Regions from separate parts of the Ruegeria sp. ANG10 genome, predicted to be linked through region 3. Evidence: riboswitches for the same ligand, from Rfam matches in the RefSeq annotation. Region 3 holds a riboswitch; each other region holds the start of a gene.
The links. A riboswitch is a leader RNA that binds a small molecule or an ion and turns the genes downstream of it on or off. The one in region 3 is predicted to bind cobalamin.
Positions count from the first base shown of each region.

Region 1: another riboswitch for cobalamin. It lies ahead of AB1A64_RS15610 (DUF1636 domain-containing protein); the one in region 3 lies ahead of AB1A64_RS06785 (DUF1636 domain-containing protein).
Region 2: another riboswitch for cobalamin. It lies ahead of AB1A64_RS17135 (hypothetical protein); the one in region 3 lies ahead of AB1A64_RS06785 (DUF1636 domain-containing protein).

Region 1 is NZ_JBFCVU010000007.1:170,029-174,349, reverse strand. It holds gene AB1A64_RS15625 (GTP-binding protein) at 1-957, shown strand, start outside; gene AB1A64_RS15620 (DUF1826 domain-containing protein) at 975-1,589, shown strand; gene AB1A64_RS15615 (DUF6525 family protein) at 1,586-1,858, shown strand; cobalamin riboswitch at 2,026-2,233, shown strand; gene AB1A64_RS15610 (DUF1636 domain-containing protein) at 2,335-2,691, shown strand; gene AB1A64_RS15605 (ABC transporter ATP-binding protein) at 2,688-3,473, shown strand; gene AB1A64_RS15600 (ABC transporter substrate-binding protein) at 3,492-4,321, shown strand, end outside.
Region 2 is NZ_JBFCVU010000009.1:50,073-54,393, reverse strand. It holds gene AB1A64_RS17145 (DNA polymerase III subunit gamma/tau) at 1-1,293, opposite strand, end outside; gene AB1A64_RS17140 (dual specificity protein phosphatase family protein) at 1,367-1,861, shown strand; gene AB1A64_RS17135 (hypothetical protein) at 1,863-2,270, opposite strand; cobalamin riboswitch at 2,353-2,574, opposite strand; gene AB1A64_RS17130 (hypothetical protein) at 2,709-3,566, shown strand; RNA gene ffs (signal recognition particle sRNA small type) at 3,599-3,697, opposite strand; gene AB1A64_RS17120 (bifunctional 2',3'-cyclic-nucleotide 2'-phosphodiesterase/3'-nucleotidase) at 3,737-4,321, opposite strand, start outside.
Region 3 is NZ_JBFCVU010000002.1:539,122-543,442, reverse strand. It holds gene cobN (cobaltochelatase subunit CobN) at 1-443, opposite strand, end outside; gene cobW (cobalamin biosynthesis protein CobW) at 447-1,502, opposite strand; gene AB1A64_RS06785 (DUF1636 domain-containing protein) at 1,499-1,888, opposite strand; cobalamin riboswitch at 1,971-2,181, opposite strand; gene AB1A64_RS06780 (LysR substrate-binding domain-containing protein) at 2,254-3,138, opposite strand; gene AB1A64_RS06775 (NAD(P)-dependent oxidoreductase) at 3,241-4,197, shown strand; tRNA gene AB1A64_RS06770 (tRNA-Cys) at 4,242-4,315, opposite strand.

The DNA.
Region 1 (4,321 bases), on a different contig from region 3:
CGGCGCCTCGCTGCGGAAGGACGTTTTGACTACCTGCTGATTGAGTCCACAGGCATTTCTGAACCCTTGCCCGTGGCAGCAACTTTCGATTTCCGGGATGAAGCTGGCGACAGCTTGTCCGACGTGGCGCGGCTCGACACCATGGTAACGGTTGTCGATGCGGTGAACTTGCTGAACGATTTCTCGTCCCACGATTTCCTGCGAGACCGAGGCGAAACGATGGGTGAGGAAGACGAGCGAACGCTGGTCCACTTGCTTACGGATCAAATAGAATTCTCTGATGTCGTGGTTCTGAACAAGGTTGATGATGCAGGGCCGGAAAAAGTTGATGCGGCCCGCAAGATCATCCGCAGTCTGAATGCAGATGCCGAGATCATCGAGACCAACCACTCGGAAGTTGCCGCAGAAAAGATCCTGGACACTGGCCTCTTTGACTTCGAGCAAGCCCATGAACACCCAATGTGGGCAAAGGAACTGTACGGATTTGCCGACCACGTGCCTGAGACTGAGGAATACGGGGTTGCGTCATACGTTTACCGGGCGCGACTTCCGTTCGTTCCCGAACGCATTTTAGACGTTCTCAACGGTGATCTGCCAGGGGTGATCCGGGCCAAAGGCCACTTTTGGATTTCAACACGCCCCGACTGGGTGGCTGAATTTTCACTCGCCGGTGCATTGTCCAGCGTCAAACCACTCGGCACTTGGTGGGCATCGGTGCCCGAAGAGCTACGCCCCACACATGACAGCGCTCGCGCCTATATGCAGGCCCACTGGCAAGAGCCGTGGGGCGACCGCCGTCAAGAGATCGTTTTCATCGGTGCCAGTATCGACTGGCCGGGGTTGAAGGCACGATTGGACAATTGCCTTATGCCAGCAGTTACGGCGGCAGGGCCCGACAATTTGCCGGACCTTCCTGACCCCTTCCCGATTTGGCGCCGGGTAGAGGATGCCGCATGAACTTCGTCAGAAAACCCGTGAAAGACAAGGTCACCGGTGTGAGCTTCGCAGATGATCCAGCGTCGCTCCGCACTTTTGCACAGCCAAGCTGTGCCGCTATGATTTGGCGCCGGCGAACCCCGCCGGAAATGCAACGCTGGCTTGACCGGCTTGACCCCGAAGCTTTGCCAAGTGGGCGCGTCATTCTTCCGCCAAGCGCCATTCAAACGACCGTGGGACAACTCTGCGATATCTCCGGCTTGGCTGACGGCCCAGAAAAAGCGTGGCTTCAGGACGATATCTCTTCTCTGGCCGATATCTTCTGTGAATTGATGAACGCCAAGTTCCTGCGGCTGCGGCTGGATGTTGTCACTACCAATGCTTGCCGTAAATTCCATACCGATGCGGTCACCGCCAGGTTGGTCTGCACCTATCGTGGCACTGGAACACAATATGGCACTTCGACCGATGGAAGCGATCCCAAGCGAGTGTTCACCGTTCAGACCGGCGCGCCGATCCTGCTTCGGGGAACACTCTGGCCCGAGCGACCATCGTCAGGGGTGGTGCACCGCTCACCTCCGATCGAAGGTACCAATGAAACCCGTCTCGTCTTGGTTTTGGACCCAGTGCAAAATCCGGAAACCGAAGCATGAGACGTAACCTCGGGCAATGCAGCTTACGCCGCAAGCGGCGATCAAGCGATCCGATGGATGCGTTTGACGGCCTTCCAGCCCCGTTGCGACAGTGGTTGTCAGAAGCGGCATTGCCATGGTCCCCGGTATCCGCGCGCCGTATCTGGTCAAAATCGCGGGCCAAGGGGCTTTCATCAGAAGAAACGCTCATGTCGCTCAGTCGGGCCGAAGCTAGAACGCTCGCGCGCGACCGACAATCGACTGCGTTCAAATTGAATTCCCAGACCTGAAGGACAAAAAATGCCACTTCTATCACAGCCTGCTGTCGCAACGCCTGCGGCTTTAGAGGCTGCTCTTGCAGTCACTACACATGAGACAGATTTCGAAACTGTGAGCGTTTGAGTTCCGGTCGAAAGGTTGTTGTTTCAAATCGTGATTGACATGGCCCCCAGTCTAAGACAAGCAAGGGCCAGATGGTTCCCGATGGTCCGCCCAAGGGATGAAAAGGGAATACGGTGCGGTTCGCCACTTTGGCGCCAAATCCGTGACTGCCCCCGCAACTGTAAGCGGTGAGCGACGCCAAAATCCACTGGCCATTAGGCCGGGAAGGTTGGCCAAGCATCGACCCGCAAGTCAGGAGACCTGCCATCACATGTTCAACCAACCCGGGGCGGGGCGTCCTGGAAGGAGGCTTTGATGGCACGTCTGAAACGTGTGTACATGATCGGCACCTTCTGTCCGCGCTTGGCTTCAAGCGGAGCGGACAATGCCGGAAACACCTGACCATTTCCTTCTGATCTGCTCGACCTGCACCGGGGCATTGCCTGTTGATGCCGTGCGCAATGCGTTGACCGGCAGGTTGCCAACCGGGTTCGCAGTGCGCACCGTTACCTGCATGGCGGGCTGCGCGCGACCAACGACCGTCGGATTTCAGGCCGCTGGCAAAGCTCAGTACCTGTTCGGCGATATTGAAACTGCCGAAGATGTCGACGCGTTGGCGGAATTCGCACATCAGTACCGCAACGTCGCAGACGGTTGGACCAACGCGACGGACCGGCCGCAACCACTATTTACAAAAACCCTTTCTCGTTTGCCTCGAATTCAATTGGAGGAGCCATCATGACGACCTCATCTTTTCTGGTTGCGCGTGATCTCGAATATTATGCGCTCAATGGTGACGTTCTTCTGCAAGGCGTCTCGTTTGAATTGGCCGAGGGCGCGATACTGGCAATTGCCGGTCCGAATGGGGCGGGAAAAACCACGCTTTTGAACCTTCTGTGCGGGGCGGCTGAGATTGTATTGGGCAATGTATTGGTCAAGGAACGCAGCCTGAAACATATGCCCGCTATGGAACGTGCCCGCATGATCGCGGTTGTGGGCCAGCAAGAGCAGCCGGATGGCAGGTTGCTATTGCGGGACTATGTTGCCATGGGCCAGATTCCGATCTGGGCCGACCGATCCGCAGTTGAACATGCCAGGGAACTGAACAGAATCCTTGACCTGACCGACCTTGGTGCGCTGGCAGACAAGCGCATGGCGGTACTGTCCGGGGGCGAACGTCAACGCGCGCATATCGCCCGAGCTCTGGCACAGAACCCATCGTTGTTATTTCTGGATGAGCCGACCAACCATCTCGATCCGGATGCCAAGGGTCGGATGCTGTCTCTGGTCGCCGAACTGGGCATCACGGTTGTGATGATTGTCCATGATCTGGTCATGATCCCGGAATTCGCCACCCACGTGGCCCTGATGAAATCTACGCGGCTCACGGGATTTGGCCCCGTGGCCGAAGTGCTGACCCCCGAGCGGGTCCGCGATACTTTTGGCGTTGAATACCTGTGCTTTCACCACGAAGGCCGCGTGATTCCAGCGCTGGATATCCGTAAATCCACAATCTCAACCTAAACCAAGGAACATTCCCCAATGAAACACATCTGGTCCGTGACGCTGGTCACAGCCATGGCAGGCGGTGCGTCCGCCCACGAGGTCACCGTCGACAACTGCGGAGCGCCGCTGGTGTTCGAAACCCAGCCTGAGCGTCTGGTTGTGCATGACATGAACATGACCGATATGGCCTTCGCGTTGGGCCTGCAGGACAAAATCGTCGGACTGACCGGCATCACCGGCTGGTACAAAACCAGCCCGGAATTCGACACCCTGCGCGGTGATATCCCCGAACTGGCACCGAAATACCCAACTGTCGAAAACCTTGTTGCCGTGGAGCCCGACCTGTTTTTTGCTGGCTGGTATTACGGCATGAAACCAGGCGGAGATGTGACCCCGGATACGCTGGAGCCCTTTGGTATCAAAACCATGATCCTGACCGAAAGCTGTGTGCATCTGGACAAGGATCGCCCCGAAGCCAGCATGAACCTGCTATTCAATGACGTCCTGCGCCTGGGTCAGGTCATGCACGTCGAAGACAAGGCCGAGGCGCTGGTCACGGGCTGGAAAGACGAACTCTCAGCGATCGAAGCGCAGACTGCCGACCTGGCGAAACCCCGCGTTTTCTTGCTGGACGGCCCGGCGGACGCGCCATTCACCGCAGGTAAGTTCGCCATCCCCGATGCTATGATTGCTGCCGCGGGTGGTGAAAACGTGACCCACGACATGGAAACAAGCTGGGGCCGAACCTCGTGGGAGGCGGTTGCCGCTGCTAACCCGGAATTCCTTGTGCTGCTTGATTATCAAACGGGCAATGGCGCTGCGGACACGTTCAAATTTCTGCAGGAACATCCGGTGATGTCGCAGAC
Region 2 (4,321 bases), on a different contig from region 3:
TTGCGTCTGAACCGCGGCATGCGATGGCGCCGGTATCCCGCCACCGGGTCCGCCATTTGGCGGTGCGGGCGTGTCTTGCAGACGTTTGATCAGTTCTTCCGGGCTGGGCAGATCGGCCACGTGGGTCAGGCGGATCACCGCCATCTCAGCAGTCATCATGGCATTTGGGGCGGCTGAGACCTCTTCAAGGGCTTTTAGCAACATCTGCCACATCCGGGTCAGGACTCGCATCGGCAGGGCCTCGGCCATTTGTTGACCACGCGCGCGTTCGTCCTGGGATACGGTGGGGTCATTGGCTGCGTCTGGCGTGATTTTAACAACAGAGATCCAATGGGTGATCTCTGCCAGGTCACGCAGGACGGCCAGCGGATCGGCACCTTCGGCATATTGCCCGCCCAACTCGGTCAGCGCGCCCGCGGCATCCCCGCGAAGGATCATGCCCATCAGGTCCAGTACCCGGCCACGATCAGCCAGGCCCAGCATCGCGCGGACCTGATCGGCGCTGGTTTCACCCGCCCCGTGCGAGATCGCCTGATCCAGCAGTGAGGTCGCATCCCGGGCCGAGCCTTCAGCCGCACGGGTAATCAGCGCCAGCGCGTCATCCGCGATCTGGGCATTTTCCGCCGATGCGATCTTGCTGAGCAGGTCGATCATGTCCTCGGGTTCGATCCGGCGCAGGTCGAACCGCTGACAGCGTGACAACACTGTCACCGGCACCTTGCGAATCTCGGTGGTGGCAAAGATGAACTTCACATGCTCGGGCGGTTCCTCAAGCGTCTTGAGCAGCGCGTTGAACGCGCTGGTCGACAGCATGTGGACCTCGTCGATGATATAGATCTTGTAGCGTGCGCTGGCAGCGCGATAGCGGACGCTGTCGATGATCTCTCGGATGTCATTCACACCGGTGCGGCTGGCGGCATCCATCTCCATCACGTCGACATGGCGGCCTTCCATAATGGCCACGCAATGTTCGCACTGGCCGCAGGGCTCAGTCGTTGGCTTGCCTTCACCATCCGGACCGATGCAGTTCATGCCCTTGGCGATGATCCGCGCCGTGGTGGTTTTGCCGGTGCCGCGGATGCCGGTCATGATGAAGGCCTGCGCGATCCGGTCGGCCTCGAACGCGTTTTTCAGCGTGCGCACCATTGCGTCCTGACCGACGAGATCGGCAAAGGTTTCCGGGCGGTATTTGCGGGCAAGAACCTGATAGGCGGGGCTGGGCGTGTCGTTCATGTCTGCTCTGTCGGATTCGGGTTCCGATGCAGCGTAGAGACCCCTGCCGCCCGCGTCCACAGCAGGCTTGGGAGAATTTGGGTTTGCAGCGCAGTTTGCGCATCTTACAAGCGAGCATCAGGGAGGGTTCGTAGTGAGCCAGTTCGCAATTCACTCCGTTCAGCTTGGAAACGGCACCGTTGCCTTGTCGCCCCTTCCGGGGCGCGGTGGCGCGTATACGCGGGATTTGGGAGCGATCCGCAACTGGCAGCCGGATCTTGTGATCTCGATGACCACCGAGATCGAAATGCTGCAAGAGGGCGCAGGTGGGCTGGGTGACGACCTGCGGGCACTCAATATCGAATGGGCGCACCTGCCAGTCGCGGATTTCGGCACGCCGCCCACTGAGGTTGACGCGGCGTGGGGCAGTGTCAGCCCTGCGGCGACTGATATCCTGTCCCGCGGAGGGCGGGTGCTGGTGCATTGCCGGGGCGGCTGTGGCCGGTCCGGGATGATCGTGCTGCGCCTTATGGTCGAGCATGGCGAAGACCCCGAGACAGCGTTGACCCGTTTGCGTGCGGTGCGGCCCTGCGCCGTCGAGACCGACGGCCAGATGGAATGGGCCGCCCTTGGGCGGACGCGCGACTAGATCAGAGCGCCACCTGCCGTTCTGCCTGTGCTACCGGGTTGGGCGGGATCGCTGTGACCTCAAGCATGGCGCAGGGTGGAGTGGTTAGCATGCCTGCAGGGCGTATAGTCACATCCGGGCCGAACATCATATCTGCGTAATCATCCAGCGACTCGAGGGGCACATCCTCGCTTGTTCCACAAAAGACGCGGATCAAGTCTTTTTGCGCGCGAAACCGAGCGCTGCAGCCTTGCGTGCAATAGGCCAGCTCAGTGCTGCCGTCGAACTCAAAATCAGGCGTGGTTGCCGGAACGGCAGCGTCCATCGCCTGTACGATCGCGCGCGCCATCTGTGCCAATGCCGGACAGGTTTTGCCTGTGCGTTGACAGACAGTTGCGGAATATTTGTGTGTCCTTGTCTTCCAGATCATATTGCGCCCTCCGCGCGCGGGACAGGGGCAAGGATCAGGTGTGGCAGCGTACTGACGACCTGCCCGGACGCCCCGCCCGAGTTTCGGTTTCTTGTTCGATGGCAGGTCTCCTGACTTGCGGGTCGTTGCGTTGCCGACCTTCCCAGCCTTACGGCCAGTGGTGTTTCGGCATTGCTCACCGCTTACAGTTGCGGGGGCAGTCGCGGCTTTGGTTCGTTCCGGTTTCCCGGGCAGAACCGCACCGTGTTCCCTTTTCATCCCGCCCCGGCGACCGGGGACGAGAACCATCACCCAATCGCTAGCGGGTAGGGGTGACCTGAGTCAAGCCACCTTTTGGTGGGGCAAAGTGGACGCGTGGTCATGCTGAAACAGGATTGACTTAGGGTGGCAAACGATAACGTTTGGGTGGTGAACTAATCGGTTCAGATTGAGGGCGCCATGCTGGATACCGCACAAGCTGTTTTGACCGAGGATTTTCAGTTTCCTTCGGGTTCGACCCAACTGTCGGCTAGGCTGTACCTGCCGGTGGCCGAACCCCGGACCGCTGTGGTGATTCACAGTGCCACCGGGGTGCCGCGCGACTATTACCAGCACTTTGCGCGCTGGTTGGCTGCGGAACATGGCATGGCCTGTCTGACCTATGATTACAGCGATTTTGGTCATTCGCTGAGCAGACCATTGAAGTCAGCTCAGGCCACGATGGCGGATTGGGCGCTGATCGACATGCCTGCGGCACGGGCCGAGATGCGCAGGCGATACCCCGACGCGCAGCACTGGAGCATCGGCCATTCCGTCGGCGGTATGCTGGGGCCGATTCAGCCCGATATTGATCAGATCGACCGCATGATCTGCGTCTGTGCCGGGCCGGTGACTGTGTCGGACCATCCCTGGCCTTATCGAGCGTTGGCTTTGTTGTTTTGGTACGGGCATGCGCCTCTGGCCGTGAAAGCGCTGGGTTATCTGCCGGGCAAGGCACTGGGATTCGGGTCGGACCTGCCTGCCAGCGTGTATTGGCAGTGGCGCCGCTGGTGTACTGCGCCGCGCAACTATCTGCCCGAAATTGGCGTGACCCTGCCCGAGGCCCGCTGGGCGCAGTCAGACACACCCGTGGATCTGTTCAGCTTTGAGGATGACGATCTGGTGCCAAAGAACGCGGTCTGGCGGCTGGCTGATCTGTACGGACCCAACGCACGCCGCCATTTGTTGTCTCCGGGCGAGTTCGGCCTGTCCAAGGTTGGCCATATCGGTGCATTTGCCCGGCGCAGCGCGGCGGTCTGGCCACGGCTGATTGCCTAGGCCTGTTCGCAACAATTCAATGTCGGGAGTTTAAGTGAGAGGTTGGACATCGACCCAAGCGGGGCTCGTTGTGGCTGCTTCCTTCCGGACCTGACCAGGTTGGCGAGGCGCTCGCCCGCGCCAACCTCTCGGGGTTTGATATAGGCAACGGGCGCAGGAAACACAACCCGTCAGAGCGTCAAACGGATCAGCAAAAAGCCCTCATCGTCTTCTCCGACGACGAGGGGGTCATATTCTTCAAGCTCGGCAATGTGGGTTTGTGCCTTCGGGCCGGTTCTTAACAGCACAGTCGTGCCCTGCATCGGGGCAAAGCCAAAAGGATAGGGCGCATACTGCAAGGGATCCTGCGGCAGTGCGCTGGACAGATAGTCCTGCAAGACGCGCTGAACAGGCAGATTCGGCAGCGCGATGGGTTCGGCCTGATCAACAAAGGGAAAGTGACCCCCGCCATTGGCGCGGTAATTGTTCAGTGCGACGACGAACCGTTGATCGGCGGCCATTGGTTGGCCGTCAAAGCGAATGTTGCGAATGCGCCGGTTGACGGGGTCGATCAAGTGGCCGCCAGCGTCGAACCGAGCCGGCTGAGAGAGATCAAACTGGTAAGTAAGTCCCTGTATAATATCATAATTATGTCCCGCCCTGTTGATGTCGACCAATGTGGTCTGATGTCCCGGTGTAATCTGGTTGAATACGCCTGCAGACATCTCAAGCCAGTCGCTGATCTGCTCTCCAGTGACAGCTACCGCCTGCAGCTC
Region 3 (4,321 bases):
CCGGTATCGCACAGATGCGCAAGCCGCCGCAGAGTGGAAACGGGCAGGGTGGAGTAGTCATCCAACCGCGTGTCTTCGCGCCCGTCTGCGGGCAATACGGCCAATGCGATCCCTTTGGTCTGCGCGAGAGTCAGAACCTGTTGCAGACCATAAGACCAGTAGGGCACACCACCGATCAGACGGATCAGGATACCTTTGGAACCTTCCAACGTCTGTTCAACATAGGTGTCAACGGACAGGGGGTGTTTCAACGCCGTCAGATTGGCCAACCGCATCGTCGGCATCCGCCCCTCAGCCCCGCCACCGCGATGCCAGCCTGCCGCGAAAGCGCCAAGGTCGCTGTCCGAAAAGGACAGCACCACCAGATCCGCCGGACTTTGGCCCAGATCGGTCGGGGTCTCAGTTTCTTCGAGCCCGTGGCTTTCGCGGAAGACGACGTGCATGGCTTACTCGGCAGCCTCGGTCACTCCCACGAGGATATCGCGGATTTCAGCCTCTTTGATGTCGTCATGCTCGGCGATCACCACCAGACGCGAGCGGCGCTCTTCGCCGGATTCCCAAGGGCGGTCGTATTGATGACGAACGCGGGCGCCAACAGCCTGAACCAACAGACGCATCGGCTTGCCTTGAACAGCGGCATAGCCCTTGACGCGCAGGATGTTCAGCTCATTGGCAAGACGTTCGATATTGGCGACCAGTTGGGCCGGGTCTGTCTGTTCCGGCAGCTCGATGATGATGCTTTCGAAATCGTCATGTTCGTGATCATGGTGACCATCGTGATGGCTTGGCCGCGCGTCCATGTCATCCTCGGCGGCTGCCTCAAGACCCAGCACAACGCGCACGTCAACGGCACCTTCGGCGACTTCGACGACGGGCAGCGGGCGTGGAGCCTCGGCTGCGATCACTTCTTTGGCCTTCGCCACACCTTCCGGGCCGGCTAGGTCAGGCTTGGTTAGCAGGATGATGTCGGCGCACGAAATCTGATCCTCGAACACCTCGGACAGGGGCGTTTCATGGTCGATCGAATCGTCAGCCAGGCGCTGGGCGTCGACGGCTTCGACATTCGGGGCAAAACGCCCGGCGGCCACGGCCTCGGCATCGGCCAGCGCGATCACGCCGTCCACGGTGATTTTCGAGCGGATATCGGGCCAGTCAAACGCTTTCAGCAACGGTTTGGGCAGGGCCAGGCCCGAAGTTTCGATCAGGATATGATCGGGGCGCGGTTCCAGCGCCATCAGCGCCTCGATAGTCGGAATGAAATCATCGGCCACGGTGCAGCAGATGCAGCCATTGGCCAGTTCCATGATGTTTTCCGCCGGGCAATCCGGAATGGCGCAGGATTTCAGGATGTCGCCATCGACACCCACATCGCCGAATTCGTTGACGACAACGGCCAGACGCTTGCCCTGCGGGTTCTGCATCAGGTGCTTGACCAGCGTGGTTTTGCCCGAGCCCAGAAAGCCGGTGATCACAGTGACAGGGAGTTTTTCGAGATTGCTCATTTCAGGGCTCCAATCGGGGGAATGCGGGCCGCACAGTTTTTGCGGAAATGTTCGGGACGTTCGCGCCATTTGACCAGACCGTCTTCGGCGGCGAGGTACTTAGTGACGCCTTCGACGATGGTGTCGACATGGTCGGTTTCGTTCAGGTTTTCGTACACAAAGGTCCAGCGGGTCGGACCGCCGCGCAGCACGATGGAACACCCTTGATCGCAGTTCGACAGGCATTCGACCGGTTTCAGCTCGATCCCGTCGGGCAAACCGGCGTCTTCCAGTGCCTTGTGCAGCAGGGTGCCCGGACGCTGTGCATCGTCCTCAATCGGCAGCCCACGACGACAGGTGGTGCAGACCAGCAGCTCGACTGGTGCAGTCTCGGTCACGTCTCTCATCCCCCCAAATCCTCTTCGCAGGGGACGGGGTTTCATGCGGGCCACGTCTGCACATGGACCCGACACCGGATCACCCCGTCCGGTTTCAACTTCGGGCGCTGGCAGGTCTCCCGGCTTGCGGATGTCGAGGCGTTTGCCCCGGCGGATGTCCCGCCTTCCCGGCCTTTCGGGCCAGTGGCATTTGGGCACCCTCTCCGGTCACGGTCGCGGGGGCGGCTGCGTTTGACGGTCACCCGCTGACGCATTCCCTTTTCATCCATCCTAAGATGGACACCAACGCAAGCGACATGCGGCACGGGCAGGGGGCTTGTCAAGCACGAGGCGCGTGGTGAAATCGCTCAAGCCAAAAAAGCGACCAGCCTATGTCAATCCGCGGCATCAGCGGCCAGCCTTTCCCGCAGCCAGGCGCAAAACAACCCTGCCGCAGCGGTCGGTTGGGCAGCGCCTTGTGTACTGATCAGGTAATGCGACTGGGCAAAGGGAATCGCAGGGCCTGCAATTGCAATCGGCGCAGCCTGCCGGATCGCATTCCGGGCGAACCGTTCCAGTACCGTTGCATAGCCCGCGCCGGCCATCACAAGCTGCAGTGCTGCGACCGAGGTGTCCACCGAATGTCGGGGCGGCTGGTCCGGAAGCGCGAGCCCGTTGGCCTGAAAGTACCGCGCCCAGTTGTCTTCGTATCCAAGGATATGAATCAGAGGGCCTTGCCGCAGTACGTTCAGGGTCGCGGGCGAGTCCCCGGCCCGGCATACCGGTACCAGCTTTTCGTCTGTCAGCTTTTCGGACTGAACGCCGGGCCAATCGCCATAACCCAGCCGGATTTCCACATCCACATCGCCGGGGGCCACGCTGTCATTCCAGATGTGCGAGACAAGGCGTACTGGGATCTCGGGGTGGCGAGCGGTAAAGTCGGGCAGTTCCGCCGCGACCCAATAGGTGGCCGTCGATATCGCCGCACGGATTGTCAGGGTCTGGCGCGAGGCAGGGCCGAACAGGCTGTTGGTGGACAGGGCGATGTCGCCAAGCGCACGCCGCACAGTCAACGAATAAGACTGCCCCAGCTCAGTCAGTTCCAACCGGCGGGCATTCCGGGTGAACAGCTTTTGCCCAAGCTCGGCCTCAAGCGACCGGATGTGCAACGAGACCGCCGTCTGCGTCAGGCCCAGCTCTTTTGCTGTGGTGGTAAAATTCAGATGCCGCGCGGCGGTTTCAAAGCTGCGCAACCATGTGGGGTTTGGAAGGCGATCCATATATCACCAAATTATTTTGACCATAATTGGCATTATTAATCATTTTCGTTTCTGGCAGACAACACGGATACTCGGCCCGAATACGACCGTCAGGAGGGAAACATGAAAGTCGGATTTATCGGTTTAGGAAATGTGGGCGGCAAACTGTCCGGCTCGCTTCTGCGCAACGGGATTGACCTGACGGTTCACGACCTTAACCCCGATTTGGTGGCCGAGTTTGTGGCCAAAGGGGCCGAAGCCGCCGAGAGCCCGGCGCAGATGATGCGGGATTGTGATGCTGTTATAACCTGCCTGCCGTCCCCGGCGGCCTCGGACGCAGTGATGCATGATATGCTGCCCGAGGTCGGGCCAGGCAAGATCTGGATGGAGATGTCGACCACCGACGAGGCCGAGGTCAAACGATTGGGGGCCATGGTGATCGAGCGTGGAGGCGCGGCGGTGGATTGCCCGGTTTCGGGCGGGTGCCACCGGGCGGCCACTGGCAATATCTCGATTTTCGCCGGATGTGATCGCGAAACCTTTGAGCGGATTCTGCCGTTTTTAACCACGATGGGGCGGCGCGTGCTGCACACGGGGGAGTTGGGTTCAGCCTCGGTCCTAAAAGTTCTGACCAACTATCTAGCGACCGCAAACCTGATCACCTGTGCCGAAGCGCTGGTAACGGCCAAAGCGGCCGGGATGGATTTGAACACCACTTATGAGGCGATAAAGATTTCGTCGGGCACTTCATTCGTGCATGAAACGGAAAGCCAGGTCATTCTAAACGGGTCCCGCGATATCTCGTTCACCATGGACCTTGTCAAAAAGGATATTGGACTGTTCCAAGACGTCGCCGACCGCGCCGGAGTGCCCTTGGAAATCAACCCGGTGATGATCCGTATTTTCGAAGACGGTATCGCCCGCTATGGTGAACGCGAACTGTCACCGAATATTATCAAGCGGTTGGAGGACGCGACCGGGCTGGATATCACGGCGCCCGGTTTCCCGACCGAGATGCACGATGACGAACCGGAAGAGCCGGGCTATGAAGTTATCCCACAGAGAGGTCAGGCCGAATAGCGCAGACTGCGCGCATTTGAAAACTCGTTAGATAATCAAAGGAGTGGAGGCGAGTACCGGAATCGAACCGGTGTACACGGATTTGCAATCCGCTGCGTCACCACTCCGCCAACTCGCCTTTTCA